DNA from 3 places in the Rhizobium sp. BK619 genome. Region 3 is predicted to be linked to each of the others. Evidence: riboswitches for the same ligand, from Rfam matches in the RefSeq annotation. Region 3 holds a riboswitch; each other region holds the start of a gene.
What was found. A riboswitch is a leader RNA that binds a small molecule or an ion and turns the genes downstream of it on or off. The one in region 3 is predicted to bind thiamine pyrophosphate.
Positions count from the first base shown of each region.

Region 1: another riboswitch for thiamine pyrophosphate. It lies ahead of FHX14_RS33355 (HMP/thiamine-binding protein); the one in region 3 lies ahead of thiC (phosphomethylpyrimidine synthase ThiC).
Region 2: another riboswitch for thiamine pyrophosphate. It lies ahead of thiC (phosphomethylpyrimidine synthase ThiC); the one in region 3 lies ahead of thiC (phosphomethylpyrimidine synthase ThiC).

Region 1 is NZ_JACIBH010000002.1:353,219-363,011, reverse strand. Features, by position in the region: gene FHX14_RS05130 (NADH-quinone oxidoreductase subunit NuoF) at 1-702, opposite strand, end outside; gene FHX14_RS05125 (formate dehydrogenase subunit gamma) at 699-1,178, opposite strand; gene FHX14_RS05120 (LysR family transcriptional regulator) at 1,313-2,206, opposite strand; gene FHX14_RS05115 (metalloregulator ArsR/SmtB family transcription factor) at 2,297-2,638, opposite strand; gene FHX14_RS05110 (SDR family oxidoreductase) at 2,742-3,512, opposite strand; gene soxR (redox-sensitive transcriptional activator SoxR) at 3,582-4,058, opposite strand; TPP riboswitch at 4,414-4,527, shown strand; partial or broken gene FHX14_RS33355 (HMP/thiamine-binding protein) at 4,518-4,634, shown strand; gene FHX14_RS05095 (ABC transporter permease) at 4,646-5,452, shown strand; gene FHX14_RS05090 (ABC transporter ATP-binding protein) at 5,449-6,261, shown strand; gene FHX14_RS05085 (ABC transporter substrate-binding protein) at 6,325-7,335, shown strand; gene FHX14_RS05080 (acyltransferase) at 7,403-8,623, shown strand; gene FHX14_RS05075 (sugar transferase) at 8,791-9,528, shown strand; gene FHX14_RS05070 (F0F1 ATP synthase subunit epsilon) at 9,667-9,793, opposite strand, start outside.
Region 2 is NZ_JACIBH010000014.1:235,419-245,211, reverse strand. Features, by position in the region: partial or broken gene tsaA (tRNA (N6-threonylcarbamoyladenosine(37)-N6)-methyltransferase TrmO) at 1-493, shown strand, start outside; gene FHX14_RS26070 (GAF domain-containing protein) at 530-1,021, shown strand; gene FHX14_RS26065 (thiazole synthase) at 1,119-1,892, opposite strand; gene thiS (sulfur carrier protein ThiS) at 1,895-2,092, opposite strand; gene thiO (glycine oxidase ThiO) at 2,111-3,061, opposite strand; gene thiC (phosphomethylpyrimidine synthase ThiC) at 3,063-4,889, opposite strand; TPP riboswitch at 4,983-5,113, opposite strand; gene FHX14_RS26045 (GNAT family N-acetyltransferase) at 5,248-5,694, shown strand; gene FHX14_RS26040 (hydantoinase B/oxoprolinase family protein) at 5,809-9,456, opposite strand; gene FHX14_RS26035 (MFS transporter) at 9,550-9,793, opposite strand, start outside.
Region 3 is NZ_JACIBH010000015.1:197,585-207,377, forward strand. Features, by position in the region: gene FHX14_RS27100 (GntR family transcriptional regulator) at 522-1,190, shown strand; gene bioB (biotin synthase BioB) at 1,383-2,360, shown strand; gene FHX14_RS27110 (8-amino-7-oxononanoate synthase) at 2,357-3,502, shown strand; gene bioD (dethiobiotin synthase) at 3,499-4,137, shown strand; gene FHX14_RS27120 (adenosylmethionine--8-amino-7-oxononanoate transaminase) at 4,134-5,402, shown strand; gene FHX14_RS27125 (beta-ketoacyl-ACP synthase III) at 5,402-6,388, shown strand; gene FHX14_RS27130 (aspartate 1-decarboxylase) at 6,419-6,883, shown strand; TPP riboswitch at 6,956-7,088, shown strand; gene thiC (phosphomethylpyrimidine synthase ThiC) at 7,188-9,020, shown strand; gene thiO (glycine oxidase ThiO) at 9,023-9,793, shown strand, end outside.

The sequences.
Region 1 (9,793 bases), on a different contig from region 3:
GGTCATTGCCGCGATGGCATGCGGATATTCCGAACGGGTGTAGACGTAGCCTTTGGTCGCTCCGGTGGCGAGGCCGGCTATCGCCATGCCCTCGATCAGCACGAAGGGATCACCCTCCATGATCATCCGGTCGGCAAAGGTGCCGCTGTCACCCTCATCGGCATTGCAGACGATATATTTGCGGTCCCCGGCAGCATCGAGAACAGTCTTCCACTTGATCCCAGTGGGAAAGCCGGCGCCGCCGCGCCCGCGCAGGCCGGAATCGGTGACTTCCTTGACGACTTCGGCGGATGTCATCGAAACGGCCCGGCGAAGGCCGGCAAGACCGCCATGCGATTCGTAGTCGGCAAGCGACAGCGGATCGGTGATGCCGCAGCGGGCAAAGGTCAGGCGGGTCTGTTCCTTCAGGAACGGGAGGTCTTCAACCTCCCCGAGACAGAGCGGCTGATCGCCGCCGGTCATCATCCCGGCGTCGAACAATGCCGGTATATCCCTTGCCTTCACCGGTCCGTAACCGACGCGTTTGCCGGCGACCTCGACCTCGACAAGCGGTTCCAGCCAGAACATTCCGCGCGAGCCGTTGCGCACGATGTCGACATCGAGGCCGCGGGCGGCGATCTCCTGGGCAATCGCCTTTGCCACCTTTTCGGCCCCGAGCGCCAGCGCAGCGGCATCGCGCGGAACATAAATCTTGATGCTCATCGGCGTGCCTCCGCAACGAGTTCCGCCGCCAGCTGATCGTCAACCCGGCCATAGACCTCGCCGTCGAGCATCGCCGACGGGGCGCAGGCGCAGAGCCCGAGACAATAGACCGGCTCCAGCGTCACGCTGCCGTCGAGCGTCGTCTGGTGAAAATCGATGCCGAGCAGCGTCTTGACGCGCTCGGCCAGCGCATCGCCGCCCATCGACTGACAGGCCTCGGCGCGACAGAGCTTCAGCACATGCCGGCCGGCCGGATGGTCGCGGTAATCGTGATAGAAAGTCACGACGCCATGCACCTCGGCGCGGGAGAGGTTCAGTTCCTCCGCGATCACGGGCACGGCTTCCTGCGGCACATAACCGAATTCGTCCTGAACCTCGTGCAGAATGGGAAGCAGCGGCCCTTCGAGGAAGCGAAGATCGGCAATGATCGCACGAGTGCGCGCGGCAATATCGCCTTCGGCGATATGAATGGTCATACGCAGCCCTCCCGACGGCTTGCTCGTTGCGGAATGGCGGCCTCCTCCAGCCCGAGTGCTATTCCGCCGACAGCATCTCAAGGAAGCCGCCGGCGATCAATAAAGCTATCACGTCGGTTGATAGGTTTTTCCTATCAAAGTTCCTCATCCTGCACGAGCACTCTGGCTTCGTGCAGCAAGGCCGAGACGAGCGGCGTGAAGGGCTCGCGATAGGGTGCCACAAGCCCGACCAGGTGATGCGCCTCCGGCTCGACGATCGGAATCATCCGGATTTCCACCGGAAAACCAAAAGATTTGGCGACATTGCGCGGCATGATGCTCGCCCAGCGGCCGGTTCGAACATGCGAGAACAGCACGATCATCGAATTGGATTCGAGCGTCGGATGCACCGTGGCACCGGCTTCGGTCAGGTGCCGATTGATAATTCGGCGGTTCTGCATGTCGGCGGTCAATAGACAAAGCCGAAGATCGCCGACTTCCTTCCAGGTCACATTGTCGCGATCGGAGAGCGGGCTGCCGGCGGCCGTGATCAGATGATAGCGCTCGGCATAGAGCGGAACACTGGTGACACGGCCGAGCGGCTCGTTTTCGAGATAGGTGATGCCGGCATCGATTTCGAGGTTTTCGAGCATGCTCAGCACCTGCAGCGAATTGCGCGAGACGATCGAGAAGGTGACGCCGGGATGCCGTTCCTGAAAGGGCGTGGTGATGCGCGAAAGCATGGCGAGCGCCGTCGGAATGGCGGCAAGGCGAATGTGGCCGGAAAGACCGCGGCGGGCGGCGCGCATCTCCTCGCGCATGGTGCGGGCGTCACCGACGATGCGCCGGGCCCATTCGAGCACGCGCTGCCCCTCCGGCGTCAACCCTTGAAAACGCGAACCGCGCTGCACCAGCATGACTCCGAGCTGATCCTCGAGCTGGCGGATCGCGGCCGAAAGCGTCGGCTGCGAAATCCCGCACTCCTCCGCAGCGCGGCCGAAATGCTTTTCATTGGCAAGGGCGATGAAGAATTCCAGCTTGTCGATCATCCGGTCTCCCGCGACATTTCGCGTCCGGCCTCATCTTCGACACAGCAACCGTGCTCCGCAAGGGAATGAATCAAGTTAAGGCGACGCGCTTTAACAGTTTTCCGCAGCGGGAAAAAGATCGAACAGCGATTCGAGGAAGGCAAGCACGCTGACATTGCCGATACTGTAATAAACCAGCCTGCCCTGACGGCGCGTATTGACCAGGCCTTCGAGCCTCAAACGCGCAAGCTGCTGCGACACCATCGCCTGCTGAATGCCGAGAATATTTTCGATTTCACCGACCGTCCGCTCCTGTTTCGCCAGGATGCAGAGGATCAGCAATCGGGTGTGATGCGCCAAAGCTTTCAGCAGATCGCTCGCTTCATGGGCTTTTCCAGCGAGTATGTGCAAGTCCTGGCCGGTCATCCCCGGCTCCGGTTTAGGCAACGGCATTCGATATCTCGGAAGGGAGGCGATTTGGTAGATCAGAACAATAGCATATTCGCACAAACGAATTGGTCAATAGTGATGAAATGCCAAAAAAGGTCCAAGTAAATCAGCAGATAAGCTGTCCGCCATTGATCTCGATCACCTGGCCGGTAATGTATCCCGAGAGTAAGGGAGCCGCCAGGAACAGATAGGCGGGAGCACAATCCTCGGCCGTGCCGAGCCGCTGCAGGGGGATGGATTTCTGGGTCTGGTCCAGCTTTTCTCTGGAGGAATAGCGCTCGTGGAAATCCGTTTCGATCGTTCCCGGCGAGACGCAGTTGACGCGGATGCCATCCGGGGCAAGTTCGCGGGCAAGCGCCTTGGAATAGGTCGCAACGAAGGCCTTCGAGGCCGAATAGATCGAGGAGCCGGGGCTGCCGCCGGTTAGTGCCGAGATCGAAACGGTGTTGACGACGGCAGCACCCTCGGCCGCCTTCAATGCCGGCAGCAATGCGCGCGTCAGCGCCACCACCGAGGTCTGGTTCAGCCGTATGACCGCCTCATATTCGGCATCCGTCAGCGTCGCAGCGGGAAAACGGCCGAGCATGGTGCCGGCATTGTTGACGAGCACATGCACCCTGTCGAAGAAAGCGAGAACATCTTCGGCAAATTGCGCCGCACCGCCGGCGGCGGAAAAATCGGCATGCAGCAGCAGCGCCCGTCTTTCCGATTCAGCCGTCAGCAGGAAATCCGGCAGGTCCCGCCCCGGCTTGCGCCCGGTATGGACGATCACCTTCGCGCCGCAATCCAGAAACTGCCGAGCGACTTCGAGGCCGATGCCGCGGCCGGCGCCGGTGACGACGACATTGCGATTTTCGAACAGTCTGGGATGAAACACGAAGCCGTCCTCCTCGGTTGCGTCACTTGCCCTTAACATATGAGCACACCGACCGAAAGAAAGGCAGGACTAAACAACGAGCTCGTTTTCGGTCTCCAGAAGCCGCGCACCCGGCCCTTCCTTGCCGAGCCGATCGCAGGGATTGCGCAGCGGACAGCTTTCGATCGACAGGCAGCCGCAGCCGATGCAGCCGGTCAGGCGGTCGCGCAGCAGACTGAGCCGATTGATTCGTGCGTCGAGATCGTCCTTCCATCGCGCCGACAGCGTCTGCCAATCGGCGACCGTCGGCGTGCGCCCCTGCGGCAGGGACTGGAACGCCGCCTGGATTTCCGAAAGCGGAATGCCGACACGCTGTGCAACTTTGATGATGCCGAGACGGCGCAGCACATCGCGCCCATAGCGTCGCTGGTTACCGCGGGAGCGGATGCTCGAGATCAAACCCTTGGTCTCGTAAAAATGCAGCGCCGAGACGGCAAGACCACTGCGTTCCGCCACTTCGCCGACAGTCAGCAGCTTGCCGAGCGGGGTTGCCGAAATACCATCCATCGCCTCTTGACCTCAATATTGGTTGAGGTTTTATATCCATTGCTTCTGCGGTCGTAAAGCCCGATCGATATTGCCGCCTGAGGCAGCAAGCTGCGGTCCCGTTCCCGGCAGGTACGGGCCCACCGAGGAACATCCGAGCGGGATCCCGCTCGGATGTTTCCCTCACATTAGAGCATGATGCCGAAAAGTGTGCGCGGTTTTCGGGCGACATCATGCTCTAACTCTTTAATTGAGAACAGGATTCAGATTTTAGGCCAACCGGGCCTAAAATCATCCTGTTCTAGAGCTATTCCGACCGTGCGGACGGGTTCGCAAATTTGCGGTTGCGGGAAGAAAACCCGGGTGATAGTTTCCGCCGAAATAACAGGGGAGCTCCGTATTGCCGGGGCTGAGATGTGAGGCGCAAGCCTCTGGACCCTTCAAAGCTGATCTGGGTAATGCCAGCGGAGCGAGGTTCAGATGTTCTCAGGCGCAAAAGTGTCACTTTATCCGATGTCCGGCAATGTCGTCGGCATCATTCGCGAAGCCGTCAAGGCGCTCGATCCCTATCGCGACCGGCTGGACATCGAGACCGAAATCAAACGCTGATGACATCGCCGCAACCATCGGATTCGCGCCTTGCCGCGCTCCGCGCCGCTCTCTACCGGGGGTTACCCGCCTTGCTCGCGGGCTGCGCCTTTTTGGCAGCATGGGAACTCTATGTCGATCTTTCCGGCATCAAGCCTTCCATCCTGCCGGCGCCTTCGCGCATCGTCATCCAGGGCTGGCTGAACCGTGAGGCGCTGATATCAAACACCTGGCCGACGCTTGGTGCGACACTCGGCGGTTTCGCGCTGTCGCTTGCCTTCGCCTTCGCCGCGTCGATCCTCATGGATTTCATGCCTTTCATGCGCCGGGCACTGCTGCCGATCTTCATCGCCAGCCAGACCCTGCCGCTTGTGGCGATCGCGCCGCTCGTCGTTTTATGGTTCGGTTTCGGCCTTTTGCCGAAGATCCTGCTGGTGGCGCTCGTCACCTTCTTCCCGCTGCTCGTCGCCCTGCTGCAAGGCTATGAATCGACCGACCGCGACATCGCCGAATTGCTGCATTCGATGAAGGCGAGCCGCTGGCGCGTTTTCCGCCTGGCACGGCTTCCCTCGGCGCTGCCCTATTTCTTCGCCGGCCTGAGAATCTCAATCACCTATGCCGTCGTCGGCGCGATCTTTGCCGAATATGCCGGCGCCGCGAGCGGCCTCGGCATTTATATCCTCAACGCCAAGAACAATTTCCGTCCCGATCTCGTGCTCGCCGCCGTCGTCGTCAGCGCCGTGCTGACCCTCTGCCTGTTCGGCCTGACGCTCGTCATCCAGCGCCTCCTCATGCCCTGGCAGCCCACCGCGGAGCGGCGCCGATGAGCGACAAGATGGTTGAGCTGCGCAATATCTCCAAGTCCTTCGACGGCATGCAGGTGCTCGGCGATATTTCGCTCAGCGTCGCCAACGGCGAATTCGTTTCGATTGTCGGCCCGTCCGGCTCCGGGAAATCGACGGTGCTGCGATTGCTGACACAGGCGCTTCGACCCGATGCCGGCAGCGTGCTTTTCAAGGGTGCGCCGCTGGAAGGGGCGCCGCATACTTTCGCCTTCATGCCGCAACGCGATGCGCTGATGCCCTGGCGCCGGATCATCGACAATGCGGCACTCGGCCTCGAGGTGCGGGGCATGAGCCGCCGGGCGGCCCGCGCCGCCGTGGCGCCGCTGTTCGATCGCTTCGGCCTTGCCGGTTTCGAACATCATTATCCCTCCGAACTATCAGGCGGCATGCGCCAGCGTGCCGCCCTGCTGCGCACCGTCGTTCAGACCCAGGACATGCTGCTGCTCGACGAGCCTTTCGGCGCGCTCGACGCGCTGACCCGCACGCAGATCCAGGAATGGCTGCAGGGCATGTGGACCGAACACCGCTGGACGGCGCTGCTGATCACCCATGATGTCCGCGAGGCCGTGTTCCTCTCCGACCGCATCTATGTGCTTTCGGCCCGCCCGGCGCGTATCATCCGCGAATTCCACGTTCCCCTGCCCCGCCCGCGAAGCCTTGCCGATCTCGGCTCGCCGGCGGCCCAGGCGATCGAAACCGAAATCCTGCAAACCCTGCTTCATCCGCTAGAACAGGATGATCTTAGGCCCATCGGCCCAAAATCTGAATCCTGTTCTGATTTAAAGAGTTAGAGCATGACGCCGAAAACCGCGCACACTTTCGGCACCATGCTCTAGAGACCTGAGGAGGTCATCATGCTGCTTCTCACCCGTCGCCAGACGATTCTCGCCGCCATCGCGGCAGGCCTTGCCGGCCGCCCGGCCTTCGCCCAGTCGGCGCCCGCAAAGGCTCGCATCGCGCTCGATTGGACGCCCAACACCAACCACATCGGTATCTATGTCGCCAAGGCGAAGGGTTTTTATGCCGCCGCTGGCCTCGATGTCGACATTCTACCCTATGCCGATACGAGTGCCGGAACGCTGGTCTCGAACGGCGTCGCCGACTTCGGCATCAGCAGCGAGATCGAGGCCATCACGCAGCGCGCCGGCGGCGGTGACGTGAAGATGGTCTACGGCGTCGTCCAGACCGAAACAGCGCGCCTGATCTTCAAGGGCGGACGCGACGACATCAAGAGCCCCAGAGATCTCGACGGCAAGACCTATGGCGGCTTCGGCGGCACCTGGGAGAGCGCGCTGATCTCCGCGATGATCCGCAATGATGGCGGCAAAGGAGAGGTCAAGACCGTCACGCTCGGCACCTCCGCCTACGAGGCGCTGGACAATGGCTCGATCGATTTCACCCTGGAGATCTATACCTGGGAAGGCGTCGCCGCCGAGCTGGAAAACCGGAAGATCGCCCGCTTCCACTATTCCGACTATGGCATTCCCGACGAGCAGACCACGGTCATCGTCTCCAGCGACACCTATCTCTCGTCCAATCGGGAAAATGCCCGCGCTTTCATTCAGGCGACGCGAAAGGGTTATGCCTATTCCGTCGATCATCCCGACGAAGCCTGTGCGCTGCTGATAGCAGAGAGCAACGGCGCGCTGATGAACGCCGAATTGGTGAAAGCTTCGCAGAAGGCACTGATCGAAGGACACTTCCTGAAATCCGAGGCCGGTGTGATCGGCACCCTCGATCCGGCCAAGGCCGATGCTATCGGCGGCTTCCTGGTCGAGAACGGCATCCTGGTCGATGCGAATGGCGCCGCACTCAAGGAGAAGCCGGACTTTTCCACCTATTATACCAACGACCTGCTGGCCTGAGCCAGCCCTGGCCTTGCCCGCCGCGGTGTTCCGCGGCAAAGTCTTGAGCTATAAGGCGAGGGACAGGATGCGACAGCAGGAGAGATTGGCCGGAGCGGACTTTCTGCGCGCGACGGCTTGTCTGCTGGTGCTTGCCCACCATCTCGCGCTCCGGCTGGATATGCGCAGAATTCCCGACGACCTGGGAACGGCTGCGCAGATCCTCCGCTTCGGCAATTTCGGCGTTGCCATCTTCTTCGTGCTCAGCGGCTTTCTTCTTGCTCATCCCTTCTGGCGCGCGCTCGACGGCGGCGGCGAGATGCCGAGCCTCCGCCATTACACGATCCGCAGGGCGGCGCGCATCGCGCCGGGCTTCTGGGTGGCCGCCACCGTCAGCTTCGTCCTCAGCCTGACACTGCTTGCCCTGCCGCTGACGCCGGAGCTTACACTTCGCTACGTCTCCGGGCTGCTGTTCATGAGCCAGTGGCATTGGCGCACGTTTTTTCCGGTCGAAGCCGACGGACCCCTCTGGTCCATTCCCTTCGAGGTCACCAGCTATGTGCTCCTGCCGGTCTGCTTTTTCCTGCTGTTTCGTTTGCCCCGCCTCAGGCAGCGGCCGCTGCTTGCGCGCTTCGCCTGGCTGTGCGTCATCGCAGGCGTCCTCCTCGCCCATCTGCTGATCCTCACCATCTTTCCGCTCGACGACATCGGACGCGGCTGGCAGTACGGCCTGCAGGGCGGGGCGAAGGAATGGATGCCGAGATATAATCCGATCGGCTTCTTTGCCATCTTCGCCCTCGGCGCGTGGGCCGCCGGCCTCGAGATCATGCTGAGAAGACGGTCCTCCTTCTGGTTCGATGCCGCAGCGCTGCTCACCCTCGCCGTTGCCGGCTACCGCCTCGTCATATCGCCGGGCGGCACCCCTGAAGCTTACGGCTGGCTCGATATCCCCTACGGCTTCCCGGTCTTTCCGCTGGCAATCGCAACGGCGCTCGTTTCGCTCTGCCATTCGCAGCGCCTGGGCAGGCTGCTCGACAATGCGCCCGTCCGCTACATCGCAAAGATCTCCTTCGGCATCTATGTCTGGCAGGAGATCATCCTGATATCGATCCAGAGGCTCGATCCTGGTTCGTTCGGCGTCTCCTCGGAAAATGTCGTCACCGGCTGGCTGCAGTCCTGCGGACTGGCGGCAGCGCTCGTCCTTCTCATCGCCAGCCTCAGCTACCACCTGCTGGAGAAACCGGCGATCGACCTCGGCAACCGGCTGACATCCCGCCAACCCAATCGGGCTACTCCTTTCAAAGTATAATCTTTGAATCGGCGCAACTACAGGCGTTAAGGTTAACGCGAAATACTCCCATTTTTGGCTTCTTTAGGGTTACGAATTTCTTTTTTATACCCATGACAAACGTTACGTGACCATGTATCTGTCTCCCGGTAGTTCAGTATCGCATCTAAACTTGTGGACCTTGCGTAATGAATGCTTTTACTTCGAAGACGAATTCACGCTTCGATCCGTCTCAGCGTCAGGACAAAACCAAGACCCTGGTTATCGCGAACTCCAACATTCGCCAGCCGGATAGCTTTTCACCTGTCGAAAGAAAGATGGCTGTGCGTCTGGGCGTGAAGCGGCTGTTCGATATCGTCGCCTCACTCAGCGCCCTCATCGTGCTGGCGCCGTTTTTTCTGGCGATCGCTCTCTTCATCAAACTCGATGATGGCGGCCCGGTCTTCTTTCGACAGATCCGCTGGGGACTGAACGGCCGGAAGATCATGGTCTTCAAGTTCCGCTCGATGCGCGCCGAAGATTGTGATCCGAGCGGCGTTCAGCAGACCGTCAAGGGTGACAGCCGAATGACCGGTATCGGCGCACTGCTCCGACGGACCAACATCGACGAGCTGCCGCAGCTTTTCAATGTCCTCATGGGCGAGATGTCGCTGGTCGGTCCGCGCTGCCATGCAATCAATATGCGTGCGGCCGGCAGACTCTACGAGGAACTGGTGCCGGACTACCACCAACGCCACATCATGCGCCCCGGCATCACCGGCCTGGCGCAGACGCGCGGCTGGCGTGGCCCGACGGCGCGGCCGTTGCAAGCCCGCGCCCGCATCGCCTGCGATATCTACTATGTCAGGAACTTCAGCCTGCTGCTCGACTTGAAGATTCTGCTGAAGACGCTCGTCATCGAGCTGCGTGGCGGCACCGGCTTCTGAGACGATCCGGCACGTCGGCAAAGCGGCCGCCTCTTTGTTTGAATCCGCCGACGGACATTGCCCGCCGAATCCCGAGAGATGAGCAGATACAAAAAAGGCGGCTGTTGAGCCGCCTTTTTCATTGAAAATCGATTGCGATCAATCCTGCTGGACGACGCCGCGCAGATGCGTCAGTTCCATGATGAAGTGTTCGAGCTTCGACTTGTGCTCGTGCAGCTCGGTATCTTCGAGTTCCTTGCGGGCGGCCTCGATGCGGCGGGTCAGT
Region 2 (9,793 bases), on a different contig from region 3:
CGAAGTTGCGGTGGAGGCGCCGGCGGCCGGGGATGCGGGGCTGGTCTTCATCGGTCGAATTCGAACGCCCTGGACGTCGCGCATGGAAACGCCGCGGCAGGGACGCCATGACGGCCCGGTCTGCACGATCGAGATCTTCGAGCCGTGGGTGGCTGCCTTGCGCGGTGTCGACAAGTGCGAACGGTTGGAAGTTCTCTATTGGCTCGATCGTTCGCGTCGCGATCTGGTGTTGCAGAGCCCGGCATCCGACGGCGATGTACACGGCACATTTTCGTTGCGATCGCCCGTTCGGCCCAATCCGATCGGCACGTCGATCGTTGTTTTGGAAAGAGTGGAGAACGCCTGTCTGTTGGTGCGAGGGCTCGATTGCCTTGATGGAACGCCGCTCCTCGACATCAAGCCCGATCGCACCATGTTCAAGCTGATCGCGCCGCCGCAGGCCGGAGACTTTCAGGTTGGAAGCGAAACGGCGCATTTTTGTAAAAAGGGATAGCCGCCGAAGCTCCCGAACAGTCGTTGAGGAACCATCATGTACGCCACGAAGAACATAGAGCAGGGTGACAAGCGCAGCTTCTATCGCGAACTCGCAGACCAGCTTCAGGGGCTTCTGCAAGGCGAACGCGATGCCGTCGCCAATGCCGCAAACCTCTCGGCGCTTGTCTTCGAACTCGTTGCCGATCTGAACTGGGCGGGCTTCTATTTCCTGAGATCCGAAAACGAGCTGGTCCTCGGCCCGTTCCAGGGCAGGGTTGCTTGTGTGCGCATTGCCGTCGGCAAGGGCGTCTGCGGAACAGCGGTTGCGGAAGCGCGCTCCGTGCTGGTTCCGGATGTACACGAATTTCCCGGGCACATCGCCTGTGACGCCGCTTCCCGATCGGAGCTGGTGATCCCGCTGGTCAAGGACGGCGGAATTGTCGGGGTGCTCGATCTCGACAGCCCCACGCCTCATCGTTTCGATGCCGAGGATCAGGCCGGGTTCGAGGCGCTCGCAGCAATCTATGTCGCAGCGAGCGCTCTCTAACTCCGGCCCGCCTTGCAGGCGGGTTGCCCGATCGCCTTTGAGCCGGGAGCAATCTCGATGCCGAGCGATGTCGCCAGCAATCAGAAGCGCTCGACCTTCATGCAAACACCGCCTTTCCGATTACGGGCGTCGAAGGCACGGCCATGTCGCGTGGCTCCAGCATGCCGGCGCCGAACGCCTGCCTGCCGGCATCGATTGCTTTGGCAAAGGCTTCCGCCATTGCGGCCGGGTCGCCGGCGCCGGCAACCGCGGTGTTCAGCAGTACGGCATCGAAACCGAGCTCCATGACGATAGCCGCATGCGAAGGCCGGCCGATGCCGGCATCGACGATCAGCGGCACATCGGGAAAATGCGCCCGCATCGATCGAAGGGCTGAAAGATTTTGTGGTCCCGCCGCAGATCCGATCGGCGCGCACCAGGGCATCAGCACCTGGCATCCGGCGTCGATGAGACGCTCGGCGACGACCGGATCGTCCGTCGTATAAGGAAAGACCTGAAAGCCTTCGCCGGTCAGGATGCGGGCTGCTTCCACGAGCGCGAAGACATCCGGCTGCAGCGTGTCGTGATTGCCGATCACCTCCAGCTTGATCCAATCGGTGCGAAACACTTCGCGGGCCATCTTCGCCGTCAGCACCGCCTCGGACACGCCATGGCAGCCGGCCGTGTTGGGAAGAACGTGAACGCCGAGCGCACGGATCATGTCGAAGAAAGCGCCGCCGTTACGCCCGCCGGCCATTTCGCGGCGCAGCGACACGGTGACGATCTCGGTTTTGGAGCGCGTGATGGCTTCGGTCAGGATCGCCGGCGAGGGATAACGCGCTGTTCCAAGGAGAAGGCGTGAGGCGATCTGGCTTCCGTAAAGATCAAGCATGCTCAGCCTCCCTGCATCGGGGTCAGGATTTCGATCCTGTCATTGTCGGTCAGCATATGCTCGTCGCGATCCTCGCGATGAACCAGTTCGCCGTTGACGGCGGTCGCCAGCCAGTCGCCCTCGTAATCGAGTGCGGCCAGAAGCTGCGAAAGCGTGGTGGCGGCGATTGTCTGGGCCTCGCCATTGATGATCAGCTGCATCGGTGTTCCTTTCTTCGGCTATTTGGAAAAAACGAGATCGGCGGCCTCGGCCGCCATGGTTGGCGCCAGCAGAAAACCGTGGCGATAAAGACCGTTGAAAACGACGACCTTCCCCTCCCGCACGACGCGCGGAAGATTGTCGGGCAGGGCAGGGCGGATGCCCGCGCCGGTTTCGACGACGGCGGCATCGGCAAAGGCCGGGTGCAGCGCATAGGCCGTGTTCAGCAGTTCCATCAGCGAACGTGCGGTGATCGGGCCGTCGGCATCGGTTTCGATCATCGTCGCGCCGACCATGAAAAACCCGTTGCCGCGGGGGACGATATAGACGGGAAAACGCGGATGCAGCAGGCGGACGGGTCGGGCGAGGCTGACCTCATCGGTATGGAGATAGAGCATTTCGCCCCGCACGCCGCGCAGATCGCGCTCTTGCCCGATGCGGGCAGCACCTGTGCAGTCGACAATATCGGAGAAATCGTCTTCGCTCGGATCCGTGTCGGTAAAGGTGATGCCGTTTGCCGACAGTTGTTCTTTCAATCCGCGCAACGCCTGACGCGGGTCCAGATGCGCTTCGCGTGGGAAGAACAGGCCGTGCCTGAAACGGGTGGCGAGCATGGGCTCGAGGGCGGCGATATCATCCTCTTCCACCCATTCGTAACCGGTCGTGCGGCTGGCAAACCGCTTCAGCTCGCCATGGTCGCGCGTCGAGGCAACGACCAGCGTGCCGTTGCGGACGACGCTGCCCGGCAGGATCGCTTCCCAGCGGTCGGCGGCATCGAGACCACGCGTCAGCACCGCCTCATCGGCACTTTCCCGCTCGCACCAGGGCGCCAGCATGCCGCCGGCGAGCCAGGAGGCGGCATGAGCGAAGTCCGGATGAGGATCGAAGACCGTCACATCGGCACCACGGGCATGCAATTCGCGGGCGACGGTGAGGCCGGCGACGCCGGCCCCTTTCACAAGCACGCGCATGTCATTCCGCCCCGTTGGCGTGGGTATCGATCGGCATATAGAGATCGCCGCCCTCACGGTATTTCGCCGCCATCGCATCCAGCCCTTCCTTTTGCACTTCGGCGCGGATGTCGTGCGATATGCGCATCGAGCAGAATTTCGGGCCGCACATCGAACAGAAATGCGCCACCTTGTGCGCTTCCTTCGGCAGGGTCTCGTCATGGAAGCTGCGGGCGGTGTCGGGGTCGAGCGACAGGTTGAACTGGTCTTCCCAACGGAATTCGAAGCGCGCCCGCGACAGGGCGTCGTCGCGCAGGCGGGCGGCCGGGTGCCCCTTGGCAAGGTCGGCGGCATGGGCGGCGATCTTGTAGGTGATGACGCCGGTCTTGACGTCGTTGCGATCGGGCAGGCCAAGATGTTCTTTCGGGGTGACGTAGCAGAGCATGGCCGTGCCGAACCAGCCGATCATCGCCGCGCCGATGCCGGAGGTGATGTGATCGTAGCCCGGCGCGATATCCGTCGTCAGCGGTCCGAGCGTGTAGAAGGGCGCCTCGCCGCAGACGGCGAGCTGCTTGTCCATGTTTTCCTTGATCTTATGCATCGGCACATGGCCAGGTCCCTCGATCATCACCTGGCAATCCCTGGCCCAGGCGATTTTCGTCAACTCGCCCAGCGTTTCGAGTTCGGCAAATTGCGCCGCATCATTGGCATCGGCGATCGAGCCGGGGCGAAGGCCGTCGCCGAGCGAGAAGGAGACGTCATAGGCCCGGCAGATATCGCAGATTTCCTCGAAATGCTCGTAGAGGAAGCTTTCGCGGTGATGATGCAGACACCACTTGGCCATGATCGAACCGCCGCGCGAGACGATGCCGGTGACGCGATTGACGGTGAGCGGGATGTAATGCAGCCGGACACCGGCATGGATGGTGAAATAGTCGATGCCCTGTTCGGCCTGCTCGATCAGCGTATCGCGATAGATCTCCCAGGTGAGGTCTTCGGCGATGCCGCCAACCTTTTCCAGCGCCTGGTAGAGCGGCACCGTGCCGATCGGCAGCGGCGAATTGCGGATGATCCATTCGCGGATATTGTGGATGTTGCGGCCGGTCGACAGATCCATCACCGTATCGGCGCCCCAGCGGGCAGCCCAGACCATCTTCTCGACTTCCTCAGCCATCGATGAGGTGACGGCGGAGTTGCCGATATTGGCGTTGATCTTCACCAGAAAGTTCCGGCCGATGATCATCGGTTCGCTTTCGGGATGGTTGATGTTGGCCGGGATGATCGCCCGGCCGGCGGCGACCTCCCGGCGGACGAATTCCGGCGTCACGTGATCGGGAATATCGGCGCCGAAGCTCTCGCCGTCACGCACCAGGGCTTCGGCCTTCGCCTTGCGGCCGAGATTCTCGCGAATGGCCACAAACTCCATCTCCGGCGTGATGACGCCGGCCCGTGCATAGGCGAGCTGGGTGACGGCTTTGCCGTCCTTGGCGCGCAGCGGCCTGCGCCGCCCCGGAAATTCCGGCGTCAGCCGGTCGCCGCTGACAAAGCCGTTATCTTCGGGGCGGACATGGCGGCCGTCATAGGCTTCGACGTCGCCGTGGGCCAGCACCCAGTCGCGGCGCAGTGGGAAAAGGCCCTGCTCGATGCGGATCTCCGCACCTTCGATCGTGTAAGGGCCGGAGGAATCATAGACGATGACAGGCGGTTCGCCGGCGGTCGGATGGACGCTGATTTCGCGCATCGGCACGCGGATATCGCCATGGATATCTCCCGGAATGTGGATCTTCCGCGATGCCGGCAGCGGGCCGGTGGTGACGGTCGGGGTGAGATTCTCTACGGCAATGGTCATGGTTTGAGGCTCCAAGTTGTAAGTTGGAGACCCAGTCAATCAGCCGGAATGATGGAAAGACGCCGGCACGGATTCCACGCGTGAATCCGCAGCCTTCGAGCGCTTGCACCGTCCCTACGCCAGTATGAACTGGATCAGGTTCAACGGGTCACTGCGCCACAACAGGCTAAGCCTTATTGTCCAGCAGTATCTCAGCCCCTTGCGGGACTCCCCTGGTGAATGCCGACAGTCGTAAAGCGCGGTCGCTGGTTGTGTCAAGCTTACAGCTTTGTCGTTTCCGTAGATCGTCTGTCTCGAGCCTGTTGCGTTACCGATCGAACTGCGGCAAATGTCAACTCACTCAACGTCAGGTGGATTTATGTCGTTTCGGATTGAACGTCTTACGCTAGAACATCTCCATGGCGCCGCCAGTGTGCTGGTCAGTGCCTATTCGGGACCTCCGTGGAACGAGAACTGGTCGCTTGAAGCGGCGTTTGAAAATGTAAACACCGTGCTTGAAACGCCGAAATCCATTGCGCTTGCGGCCTTTGACGAAGGCAAGGTACTGGGGATCGCGCTGGGCATACGACAGCGCCGCCATGCCGGTCCGGTCGTTTATCTTGATGAGCTGTCGGTGCTGCCCGAAGCCCAAGGCGCGGGAATAGGGACCGCGCTGCTATCAGCAGTTTTCGAAACAGCAAAGGCCGAGGGATGCAACAGCGTCTGGTTGGTCTCGCAGCGAGAAGGTGCGTTGTCGACATTTTATCAGCGCTGCGGGTTCGCCATCGGCAGCAACCTCGGCCTCTACTCCAAATCGAGTGCGTAGCGGTTAGGGCTGTATTGGTTTGCCATAGCTTGAGGGCAAGCGGAAGAATTCGAGCCTCGTCAGCTGGCGTCGGGTCGATCGGCGCGGGACCCCGCACCTCGTGTGTGTCAAGCCTCACCTGCTGCTGGGAACTCCATAGCCCCCCCCTGTCGGAGTGATGATCGTGATTGCCTCTCCGTCGCGAAGTCGCGTCTGTGCGCACCCCGGAAGGATTTCGATTTGTCGGTCGAGGCGGCGAATACGGTTTTCGCCTGTTTCTCCCGCTTCCCCGCCAGCGAGCCCAAACGGCCTCACGATACGATGGCCGGACAGGATCGCGCAGTCCATCGCGCGCCGAAAACGGATCGTGCGGCTGGTGCCGTCTCCCCCATTCCAGCGACCTCTGCCCCCCGAACCTCCACGTATGTGGAAATCCTCAAGCACGACGGGAAAGCGCAATTCGAGGATTTCCGGATCGGTTAGGCGTGAATTCGTCATGTGGGAATGGACACCGGCAGCGCCGGCAAAACCTTCGCCCGCCGGCGCGCCCGAGCAAAGCGTTTCGTAATACTGGTGCGCCTCATCACCGAAGGTCAGATTGTTCATCGTGCCTTGCGACGAGGACAACATCCCGAGCGCGCCGAAGAGACAATTGGTGACGGCCTGGCTCACCTCGACGTTTCCAGCGACGACCGCTGCAGGGCGGCGGGGAGCAAGCATCGACCCTTCAGGGACGATGATTCTGATTGGCCGCAAGCAGCCAGCATTCATCGGGATACGGTCTTCCACCAGAACACGGAAGACATAAAGGACTGCCGCACGCGTGATCGGTTCGGGCGCATTGAAATTGTCCGGCTGCTGCCCCGATGTCCCGGTAAAGTCAACAGTAGCCTCGCGTTTTACACGATCGATGCTGACGCGGACCTTTATCGCGCATCCTTGGTCCATCGGATAGGTGAACTCGGCATCATCGAGACGGGCGATCAACCGGCGGACGCTTTCCGCAGCATTGTCCTGCACATATCCCATATAGGCCTCCACGACATCGAGGCCGAATTCCGCCACCATCTTTCGCAATTCGTCGGCACCCTTCTGATTGGCGGCGATCTGGGCCCTGAGGTCCGCGACGTTCTGATCGGGATTGCGAACAGGGTAGGGTGCTTTCGTCAGCAATTGGGTCAGTTCCGTCTCCCGAAACCGGCCCTGGTCGACGAGCTTGAAATTGTCGATATAAACGCCCTCCTCGTCGATGGTCCGGGCGTTCGGCGACATTGATCCCGGAGCGGTGCCACCAATATCGGCGTGATGGCCACGGGATGCGACCCAGAACAGGATGTTCTGCACCGCGTGGTCGAAGATCGGAGTGCAGACGGTGATATCGGGCAGGTGCGTGCCACCATTATAGGGCGCGTTGATGGCAAAGACGTCTCCAGGGTGGATGATCGGGTTGCCCGCGATGATCGCTTCCACCGACCGGTCCATCGATCCGAGATGTACGGGAACGTGAGGCGCATTGGCGACAAGCGCGCCATGGCGATCGAAGACCGCACAGGAGAAGTCGAGGCGCTCCTTGATGTTGACGGAGGAGGCCGTGTTCTGCAGCGTGAAGCCCATCTGCTCCGCAATCGACATGAAGAGGTTGTTGAATATCTCAAGCATGACCGGATCGGCGCCAGTCCCGAGAGCAGCCGACCGCAATTTGGCGGCTCTGCGTTCGAGTACGATGTGGTCCCGCGCTGTCAGCGTGGCCGTCCATCCGTTCTCGACGGTAATGGTCTGATTGGGTTCGATCAACAGGGCCGGACCGGTGATCCTCTGACCAGAGGAAAGCTTCTCACGCCGATAGATGGGGGCGTCGTGCCATTCCCCCTCGGAAAAGAACCGTGTTTGGGCTAAGGGCTGTGGATCGATAGCGTGTGCGACCGGGTCTGCCAACAACTCGACGTGCCGTCCGCCTCCGACTGCCTCGGTGACGAGCGTTTCGACGATCAGCGGCTTGTTGTGGTCGACAAATCCGAAGCGAGATTCATGCGCGGCATCGAATCTCCTTTTCAGGGTATCGCCGTTGAAGTCGCTGATGGTGATCTCGCCTTTTTCTGCTTCGATGCGGGCAGCACTGATTTCCAGCGCAGCGTCGGCACCGGCATAGCGGATAAGGAGCCGCAGATTGACGGCGATTTCCTTGGCGTCGACCCCTTGTTCGCCGACCTCCCGGATTGCTTCCTCGGACAAGGGCTGAGCAGCCGCAGCGATTGCGTCAATGTTGTCCGCAGACAGAGGGAGATCGAGTGAGACCTGGCGCATGGCGCGGATTTCGGCAAGCCCCATGCCGTAGGCGGAAAGCAGGCCGGAAAAGGGGTGGACAAGCACCTTGGTCATGCCGAGCGCATCGGCGACCATGCATGCGTGCTGGCCGCTGGCCCCACCAAACGCATTCAACGCATAACCGCTGACATCATATCCGCGCGCGATGGAGATCTTCTTCACGGCTTCTGCCATGTTCGCGACGGTGATCTTGAGGAACCCGTCGGCCACTTCCTCGCCGCTGCGCCCATCGCCGATTTCCGCGGCGAGTTCATCGAAGGCAGCCTTGACCGCGGGATAGTCCAGGGGTTGATCCTGGTTTTCGCCGAAGATCGCCGGGAACATGTCAGGAATGAGTTTGCCGACCATGATATTGGCATCCGTGACGGCAAGCGGGCCGCCTTTGCGATAGCCTTTCGGTCCAGGGTTGGCGCCGGCGGATTCAGGGCCGACGCGGAAACGCGCACCGTCGTAGCGCAGAAGCGAGCCGCCGCCGGCAGCGACGGTATGGATCTGCATCATCGGTGCACGCATCCGCACGCCGGCGACCTGGGTTTCGAACGTCCGCTCATATTCTCCAGCGAAATGCGCAACGTCCGTCGAAGTGCCCCCCATGTCGAAGCCGATCACTTTTGCGAAACCGGCCTCCGCGCCGGTCTGGGCTAGCGCGACCACGCCACCGGCAGGTCCCGACAGAATGGCGTCCTTGCCCTGGAACAGACTGGCGGCGGTCAATCCGCCGGCGGATGTCATGAAGATCAACCGGGCTCCAGTTCGCTCGAGATCCAGTTCTTCAGCCACCTGCGCCACATAGCGGCGAAGGATCGGCGACAGATAGGCGTCGACGACCGTCGTGTCTCCGCGACCGACGAATTTGACCAGCGGCGAAACCTCATGACTGACCGAAATCTGCGAAAAATCCATTCCGCGGGCGATCGCGGCAATTGCCCGCTCGTGGGCAGGGTAGCGATAGGCATGCATCAAGACGATAGCGAGGGATTTGAACCCGCGGGCGATGATCTCTTCGAGGGCTTTGCGGACTTCCGTTTCGTTCAACTCCTTCTCGACCTCGCCGTCGGCGAGAACCCGCTCGTCGATTTCGGCGACGAAGCCATAGAGAAGGTCGGGTTTGACGATATGTTTGGCGAAAATATCGGGTCGCGCCTGATAGCCGATCTCCAACGCGTCGCGGAAGCCGCGAGTGGTCATGAGAGCCGTTGGCTCTCCTTTGCGCTCCAGCAGGGCATTGGTCGCAACCGTGGTTCCCATGCGGACCTCGCCGATTGCACCAACTGGTATCGGGTCATTGGCATCGAGCTTCATCAAAGCTCTGATGCCGGCAACAGCTGCGTCCCGGTAGGCACTCGGATTTTCGGAAAGCATCTTGCGGGCGTGCAACTGGCCTGCGGGATCGCGTCCGATGACATCGGTAAACGTGCCGCCGCGATCGATCCAGAAATCCCAATGTGATTGACTCATGACTCATCCATCCGCGCGAAATGCACGGTCCTTGTTTCTTTGATCGTGGAAGAAGAGTGGACTGCAGCGGCTTGCCGCAGTCCACCGATAGGATCAGTCGGCCGCCAGTTCCTTGCCCTTCGTTTCGGGCAGCGCGAAAGCTGCGACGATGACCAGCATGTATGCGATAACCGCGAAAATGGCTATCGCCTTGCCAAGCGGCATGGAAGCCGTCGCAATGCCGACCAGCGTCGGGTTTAAGGCGGCGACGCCGCGACCGAAATTATAGGTGAAGCCCTGGCCCGCCGCGCGAGTGCGGGTTGGGAAATTCTCCGTGAGAAAGGCTCCCATTCCGGCG
Region 3 (9,793 bases):
GGTAAGGGTCACGAGAATCCGCGGATGGTCAGCGCTGTTGCGAGCGATGCGAGTGCAATGATGGCGGCTGCCTGTCCAGGCAGATCAAGCGAGCGCGTATCGTTTCTGGGACCTGCTACCGAGTGCGGAGGATCATGGCCAGACCGATCAGTCCGATCGGAATGTTGATCAGGAAAATTGCTGAAGCACAGCTCGCCACTGAGTTGGGAACATATCAACCTTACCGGCATCTACACCTGGGATGCGGAACATCAGATGCCGAACGGATTCCGAGCGCTCCGCCTTCCGGCTGGGCTAAGGCGTGCCGCGTGAGTTCGCGCCCCGTTCCCCTTAGCGTACGATTTCGCCCTGCTCTTGTTCCGACCCCATGTCGGCCAGGAATTCCGCCTCGATATCGGGACCGTTCCTGCCGGAGTAGGGTTGCGGAATCTTTTCAATCGCCATTCCCCGACCTGTTCGTTAGATAATCTTGAGTTGCTTATGACCTCGACAGCGCCGCTTCATGAAATTATCTGTAAAACATGACCACGATCACCGAAGACACGATCGCCAATCGAATCAGCCGCATTCTCGCCGACCGTATCATCACAGGTGCGCTGGAGCCTGGTAGTCGGCTTAGGCAGGATCACATTGCTGAAGAATTCGGCACCAGCCACGTGCCAGTGCGGGAGGCTTTCCGTCGTCTGGAGGCGCAAGGACTCGCCGTGAGTGAGGCGCGCCGTGGTGTGCGGGTCGCGTCATTTTCGCTGGCCGAGGTTCAGGAGGTCGCTCGCATGCGTTCTGTCCTGGAGGGACTTGCGCTCCGCCATGCCGCGCCGCATCTCACTCCGTTCATCCTCAGCCAGGCCGAAACGGCGATGGTTGCCGGTGATCGTGCGAGTAATATCCGCGAATGGGACGATGAGAACCGCCGGTTCCACAGGCTGTTGCTCGCACCTTGTGACATGCCGCGCCTGCTCGCGGCGATCGATGATCTACATACGGTCGGATCGCGACTTCTGTTTGTGAGCGGCCGCGGCGGATGGACGCCACGGGTTGATGTCGATCATCATGCCATTCTCGATCATCTGCGTAAGGGCAAAATCGAGCAAGCCATTGTCGTGCTGGATCGGCATGTGCAGAGGATTGGCCAAAAGCCGATCCAGTATGCCTCCGGTGCAACGGGCGAGGCATTTGCCATAGAGGGCTGAGGTAAAGCCCGAGCTTAATTTGTCATCGATTTGAGGCCGGACGTGTGTCGACGGAAAACCTCTCACTTCCGTCTATTCTACTTCCCGTTGCTACCCGGATCAGCATTCGCGTAAATGGCTATTGCAAAGTCCTGCCTTTCGCAGAATTATAGATAAAACTATCTTCTATCTATTGAATGCTGAAGGTGATTGATGACGGATAATGTGACGCCACCGCCCGGTGCTCTCATCTCAATCGGCGAGGCGGAAATTATCTATAATTTGCCGTTCAATGATCTTCTCTTTCGTGCCCACCAAATTCATCGCGCGCACTTTGATCCGAATGCCATTCAGATGAGCCGGCTGCTGTCGATCAAGACTGGTGGCTGTGTCGAGGATTGCGGCTATTGCAGCCAGTCCGCCCACTATCCGACGGGTCTCAAGGCTTCGAAGCTAATGGAAGTCGAGCGCGTGCTTGGCGAGGCGCAGAAGGCAAAGCAAGGTGGCGCGACACGCTACTGCATGGGCGCCGCGTGGCGCAATCCCAAAGAGCGCGACATGGAAGCTCTAGTGGCGATGGTCGAGGGCGTGAAAGCACTGGGGATGGAAACCTGCATGACGCTCGGCATGTTGACGCCGGAGCAATCCGAAAGCTTCGCCGAGGCCGGCCTCGACTACTACAACCACAATGTCGATACCTCCGAGCGCTATTATTCGGAGATCATCACCACCCGCACTTTCGAGGACCGGTTGGCAACGCTCGCCAATGTCCGCGATGCCGGGATCAAGGTCTGCGCGGGTGGCATCCTCGGCATGGGCGAGACGGTCGAAGATCGTATTTCGATGTTGGTGACGCTCGCCAATCTGCCGACACCACCGGAAAGCGTGCCGATCAACATGTTGATTCCGATCCCCGGCTCCAAACTCTCCGATGCCACGCCGGTCGATCCGATCGACTTCGTCCGGACCATTGCGCTCGCCCGTATCCTGATGCCGCGCTCGCATGTCCGCCTTTCGGCCGGCCGCACCGAGATGAGCGAAGAAACGCAGGCCCTTTGCATTTTCGCTGGGGCGAATTCCATCTTCGTCGGCGATACGCTGCTGACGGCCGACAATCCAGGCGAGGATCATGATGCGGCCCTCTTCCGTCGGCTGGGGCTGAAGCCGATGGAACTGGAGCCGTCGGCTTGAGTTCGCCAGCGCTCGCCAGCTACGAAGCGACATTGGCCGGCCTTGAGCGCCGATCGCGGAGACGCGCGCTCACCCCGCACCAAGGCGTGGATTTCACCTCCAACGATTATCTCGGGCTCGCCAATGCCCCCGGCGTGAAGGCAGCGATATCGGCTGCGATCGACAGGGGCGTGCCGGCCGGCGCCGGCGGTTCGCGGCTGCTCCGGGGCAATCACGCCGAACACGAAACACTCGAAGCGCAGGCGGCCGCGTTCTTCGGGGTTGAGAAGGTCCTCTATTTCGGCAGCGGATTTGCGGCCAATGTGGCGCTCTTCTCCACGCTCCCGCATCGCGACGACCTGATCGTCCATGACGCGCTGATCCATGCCAGCGCCCATGACGGCATCTCGGCCAGCAAGGCGCAGGCGGTTGCCGTGCCACACAATGATGTCGAGGCCTTCGAACAGGCGATCCGTCGCTGGCGCGAAGCCGGCGGGAAGGGGCGTCCCTGGATCGCGGTCGAGAGCCTCTATTCCATGGATGGAGACCAGGCGCCGGTCGCTGATCTTGCCAATCTCGCCGATTGGCACGACGGTTTCCTTGTCGTCGACGAAGCCCATGCCACCGGCGTGCTCGGGCCCAGCGGCCGCGGCCTTGCGTCAGGTGTCAAAAGCCGCGGCAATGTCGTGGTGCTGCATGCCTGCGGCAAGGCGCTCGGCGTCTCCGGTGCGCTTCTCGGCCTGCCTTATGTCCTCGCCGATTATATGATCAACCGTGCGCGCAATTTCATCTATTCGACCGCTCCCTCGCCGCTGATGGCGGCTGGCGTGCGCGAAGCCTTGCGCATGGTCGCCGACGAACCGGAGCGGCGCATGCGGCTGGAGCACCTCAAAAATTTCGCCGGCGAACAATTGTCCTCCCGGCTCGGCATCAGTCCCAGCGGTTCGCAGATCCTGCCGGTGATGATCGGGGACAATGCCCGCTCGCTCCGGATCGCCGACCGCATGCGGGCCGAAGGCTACGACATCAGGGCGATCCGGCCGCCGACCGTGCCGGAGGGGACGGCGCGGCTGAGGATTTCCATCACGCTGAATGTCGACGAAGAGCAGATTGCGGACATGGTGCAACGGCTGGCGACCGCGATCGAGGAGGAGAGGTCATGATGCCGCGCTTCGTTGTCTCCGGTACCGATACGGGTATTGGCAAGACAGTCTTTGCCGCCGCCCTGACCGGCGCGCTCGATGGCTATTATTGGAAGCCCGTCCAGGCGGGGCTCGAAGACGAGACCGACAGCGAGACTGTCGCGCGGCTCGGCGGCGTGCCGCGTGCGCGCATCCTGCCGGAAGCCTATCGCCTCGCCACGCCTGCCTCGCCGCATCTTTCGGCCCGGCTGGCTGGCGTTGCGATCGATCCGGAGAGGCTTGTGCCGCCGGTGATCGAGCGGCCACTGGTGATCGAGGGGGCAGGAGGGCTGCTCGTGCCGCTCTCGGACGACCTCGTCTTCGCCGATATATTTGCCCACTGGCAGATTCCGGTCATCCTTTGTGCCAGGACCTTGCTCGGCACGATCAACCATACGCTGCTCTCGCTCGAAGCACTGAAACATCGCAACATTCCGGTGTTCGGCATCGTCTTCATTGGTGAGCAGAACGAGGAAACGCAGCGCATCATCGTCAAGATGGGGGGTGTCCGCTCGCTCGGCCGGCTGCCCTGGCTTCAGAACGTCACTGCCGACGGACTTCGCCAAGCGTTCCGCGACAGTTTCGATCTCGCTTCCTTTACGCAGGTGTCTGCATGAACCGCTCCACCGTCTGGCACCCGTTCACCCAGCATGGGCTCGAACCGCCGATGAAACGCATCGTCTCGGCCGAGGGCGCCTATCTGATCGACGAGGACGGCAATCGCCTTCTCGATGCGATCTCGTCCTGGTGGGTCATCACACATGGCCATCGGCATCCGGCGATCATGGCGGCGATTCGCGCGGCGACAGAGGCCTATGACCAGGTCATCTTCGCCGAATTCTCGCACGAGCCTGCCGAACGACTGGCCGGGGGATTGATCGAGGTCGCGCCGGCGGGATTGAAGCATGTCTTCTATTCCGACAGCGGGTCGACCTCGGTCGAGGTGGCTCTCAAAATGGCGCTCGGCTACTTCCACAACATCGGCAGACCACGCGACCGGATCGTGGTGATGGAGCAAAGCTATCACGGCGACACGATCGGCACGATGTCAATCGGCGAACGCTGCGTGTTTAATGCCGCCTATGAACCGTTGCTCTTCGGCGTCGACCGGCTCGCCTTCCCGCAAACAGGTCATGAGCAGCAGTCGCTTGATATGTTCGAGAGCTTCTGCCGTTCGGGCCGCGTCGCAGCCCTTGTGATCGAGCCTCTGGTGCTGGGGGCGGGCGGCATGAAGATCTATGATGCCGGGGTGCTTGCCGGGCTCAAGGAAATCGCCGAACGACATGGCTGTCTGCTGATCGCCGATGAAGTAATGACCGGCTGGGGCCGGACGGCGACGATGTTCGCCTCCGAGCAGGCCGGCATCACACCCGATATCCTGTGCACGTCCAAGGGGTTGACCGGCGGCGCCCTGCCGCTCGCAGCCACTCTCTGCACCAGCGATATCTTCGACGCCCACCTCTCCACCGACAGGCGCAAGACCTTCTTCCATTCCAGCTCCTATACAGCGAACCCGATCGCTTGCGCAGCCGCTGTCGCCAATCTCAACATCTGGCGCCACGAACCGGTCGTTGAACGGATCGAAAATCTCGAAGCGCTGCATCGTCAGAAGCTCCGGCGATTTGAGGGCGATACGCGCTTCTCCAATATCCGGCAGGCCGGGACGATTGCTGCGCTCGACCTCGTCGCACCCGCGAGCGGTTATCTCGCCGAGGCCGGCCCGCGCATGCGGCGGTTGTTCCGTGAGCGTGGGCTGCTGATCCGTCCGCTCGGCAATGTCATCTACCTGATGCCACCCTATTGCGTGACGGCGGACGAGCTCGGCCGCGCCTATGACGCCATCGACGATGTCGCCTCGATCGTTCTTGGGAGTGTGGGCTGATGTCTGGCCGCTCCTCCCGCATGGTTGGCTTCGGGCATGCCGTGCCGGCGCGGCGTGTCGACAATGCCGAGATCGAGGCGCGCCTGGGTCTCGAAACAGGCTGGATAGAACGCCGCACCGGCATCCGCACACGCCACTGGGCCGAAGACGGCGAGACCCTGAGCGGCCTTGCCGCGAAAGCCGGACGAATTGCGCTCGACGATGCTGCAATTGCCCAAAGCGAGATCGCGCTGACGCTGCTTGCGACCTCGACGCCGGACCATCTCATGCCGCCCTCGGCGCCGCTGCTGGCCCACCGGTTGGGCCTCGAACGGTCCGGCGCGATCGATCTGGCCGGCGCCTGTTCGGGCTTTCTCTACGCACTCACCCTGGCGGATGGTTTCGTCCGCGCCCATGGCCGCGCCGTGCTGGTGGTCGCCGCCAATATCCTCAGCCGCCGCATCAATCCCGCCGAGCGGGCAAGTGCAGTGCTGTTTGCGGACGCGGCCGGCGCCGTCGTGCTGGCGCCGAGCACGAACGGGCGAAGCGGCCTCCTTGCCGCCGATCTCGCATCGGATGGTAGCGGCTATGGCCTGATCAACATTCCCGCTGGCGGCAGCAACCGGCCATTCTCTCCTGAGCTAAGGCCCGAGGATTTCCTGATGACTATGCAGGACGGCCGTGACGTCTTCTCCCGCGCCGTCGCCCTGATGACCGAAACCTCGAAGCGGGCGCTTGAAGAGGCGGGGATTGCCGCATCGGATGTCGACCAGTTCGTGCCGCACCAGGCCAACGCGCGCATATTCGACGCCGTCTCGGGCAACCTCGGCATCGCGCCGGAAAAAACCATCCGCACGATCGAGCGCTTCGGGAATTCGTCCGCCGCCACCATCCCGCTTTCCCTCTCGATAGCCAATGCCGAGCGGCGTTTCGCGGAGGGCGAGGCACTGTTGCTGACTGCCGCCGGGGCTGGCCTCATGGGCGGCGCTGCGGTCTGTCGCATGTAACCACAATGTCGAATCTGGAAGGAGCACAAATTGGAAAAATACGTGGGCGCGAAGCTGCATGGCATTCGAGTGACGGCCTCAAAGCTGAACTACCATGGGTCGATTACCATCGACGCGGACTTCTGCCGGGAGGTCGGCCTGAAACCGCTGGAATATGTGGAAATCTGGAACAAGATGTCCGGGGCCAGAATCAGCACTTACGTGCTCTATGGTGATCCCGGCTGCAAGTGCTGCATTCTCAACGGTGCGGCCGCTCGCACATGCCAGCAAGGCGATGAGATTATTATCGCATCCAGCGTCTTTTGCGAGTTCGATGAGATCATAAAGCTGCGGCCGCGCGTCTTGGTGTTCGGCGCCGGCAATGAGATTGTCGACAGAATTACTTACGAGGTCTTTCGCCGAGCGGACGGCTCTCCCGACATGTCGGTTACCACCGAACTTGCCAATAATGACTACGGATTTCCAGCGGCACTGACATCGAGCCGATCTTCGTAACGCGGTTGGGAATTGGGTTCTGGAATGGTGCCCCAGGGCTTGACGGAGCACCATTTCTCACAATAGCTTAAACCTATTCACCAGGGGGGTCCCGCCAAGGGGCTGAGATACTGCTGGTCGGATCGGCTTTGGCCGGCCGAGGCGCAGTGACCCGTTGAACCTGATCCAGTTCATACTGGCGTAGGGACGGTGCGAGCGCTGCGGCGGCGAGGGCGGGATTCCGTTCTTCGGATTCCGACGTGTTCTTCCATCATTCCAACTCTGGAACTGGGTCTCCAAACGTCAAACCTTGGAGCCTCGAACCATGAATATCGCAACCACCAAGCTCACCCCGGTCGTCACTACCGGCCCGCTTCCCGCCTCCACGAAAGTCCTCAAAGCTGGAACGATCCACCCGGACATCCGCGTGCCGATGCGTCAGATCGCATTGCATCCGACCTCCGGCGAACCGCCGGTCACCGTCTACGATTCCTCTGGTCCCTATACGGTAGAAGGCGCCGCGATCAGTATCGATGCCGGCCTGCCGCGCCTGCGCGAAAGCTGGATTGTCGCCCGCGGCGATGTCGAGGCCTATGAGGGCCGCATCGTCAGGCCGGAGGACAACGGCTTCGTGTCCGGCAGCCACCTGACGCCGGAATTCCCGATCCGCAACCAGCCTTTCAAGGCAAAGGCGGGCAGGGCCGTCACCCAGCTCGCCTATGCGCGAGCCGGGATCATCACGCCGGAGATGGAATTCGTTGCCATCCGCGAGAACCTCGGCCGGCAGGCGGCCAGCGAGCCGCTCATCCGCGACGGCGAAAGTTTCGGCGCCCATGTGCCGGATTTCGTGACGCCGGAATTCGTTCGGCGCGAAGTCGCGGAAGGCCGGGCAATCATTCCCGCCAATATCAACCATCCCGAATCCGAACCGATGATCATCGGCCGGAATTTCCTGGTGAAGATCAATGCCAATATCGGCAATTCCGCCGTCACTTCGTCGATGGCGGAGGAGGTCGAGAAGATGGTCTGGGCGATCCGCTGGGGCGCCGATACGGTCATGGACCTGTCGACCGGCCGCAACATTCACAACATCCGCGACTGGATCATCCGCAATTCGCCCGTGCCGATCGGCACCGTGCCGCTCTACCAGGCACTCGAAAAGGTAAACGGCATTGCCGAGGACCTCACCTGGGAGGTCTATCGCGACACGCTGATCGAGCAGGCCGAGCAGGGTGTCGACTACTTCACCATCCATGCCGGCGTGCGGCTCGCCTATATCCCGTTCACCGTCAACCGCGTCACCGGCATTGTTTCCCGCGGCGGCTCGATCATGGCCAAGTGGTGTCTGCACCACCACAGGGAGAGTTTTCTCTACGAGCATTTCGAGGAGATCTGCGACATCTGCCGCGCTTACGACGTTTCCTTCTCGCTCGGTGATGGCCTGCGCCCGGGATCGATCGCTGATGCCAATGATGCGGCGCAGTTTGCGGAACTGGAAACGCTCGGCGAGTTAACGAAAATCGCCTGGGCGAAGGATTGCCAGGTGATGATCGAAGGTCCCGGCCATGTGCCGATGCACAAGATCAAGGAAAACATGGACAAGCAGCTTGCGGTCTGCGGCGAGGCGCCCTTTTATACGCTCGGACCGTTAACCACCGATATCGCGCCGGGCTACGACCACATCACGTCCGGCATCGGGGCTGCGATGATCGGCTGGTTCGGTACCGCCATGCTCTGCTACGTGACGCCCAAGGAACATCTCGGCCTGCCGGACCGCAACGACGTCAAGGTGGGCGTTATCACCTACAAGATCGCCGCACATGCGGCCGATCTCGCCAAAGGCCATCCGGCGGCCCAGGTGCGTGACGACGCGCTGTCGCGCGCCCGTTTCGAGTTCCGCTGGGAGGACCAGTTCAACCTCTCGCTCGATCCGGAGACGGCGCGTTCGATGCATGACGAGACACTGCCAAAGGAGGCGCACAAGGTGGCGCATTTCTGCTCCATGTGCGGCCCGAAATTCTGCTCGATGCGGATTTCCCACGACATCCGCGCCGAAGCGCAGAAGGAGGGCCTGGAAGCCATGGCCGCCAAATACCGCAATGGCGGCGATCTTTACATGCCGGTCGCCGAAGCGGCGAAAACGCCAACCGGAGAATGACGATGCACATTCTCGTCAAGGGGGCCGGCGTTGCCGGCCTCACCGTTGCCTGGCAGCTCTACCGGCACGGTCTCCGGGTCAGTGTCACTGAACATGCCGACAAGGTCGGGGCCGGCGCTTCCGGCTTTGCCGGTGGCATGCTGGCGCCATGGTGCGAACGGGAAAGCGCAGAGGAGCCGGTACTGGCGCTCGGCCGTCTTGCCGCCGATTGGTGGGAGGCGGCATTGCCCGGCCATGTCCATCGCCGGGGAACACTTGTCGTGGCGGCCGGGCGCGATGCCGGCGAACTTGACCGCTTTTCCCGACGGACGGGCGGATGGGAATGGCTGGACGAGCAGGCGATCGCGGCTCTCGAACCTGATCTCGCAGGCCGTTTCCGTAGCGCACTATTCTTTCGACATGAAGCGCATCTCGATCCGCGACAGGCACTCTCGGGGCTGGCCTCCGGGCTCGAGGAAGCACGCATGCGTCTGACATTCGGCGTCACGCACAATGCTGACGTTGCCCATTATGATCGGGTGATCGACTGCACCGGAGCTGCCCAGATCGGCCAGCTGCCCGGATTGCGCGGCGTTCGCGGAGAGATGCTCTGCGTCGAAACGCGCGAGATAACGCTCTCTCGTCCCGTTCGCCTGCTGCATCCGCGCCACCCGATCTATATCGTGCCGCGCGAAAGACATCGCTTCATGATCGGGGCGACGATGATCGAAAGTGATGATACCGGCCCGATTACCGCGCGTTCGCTGATGGAGTTGCTGAATGCCGCCTACACG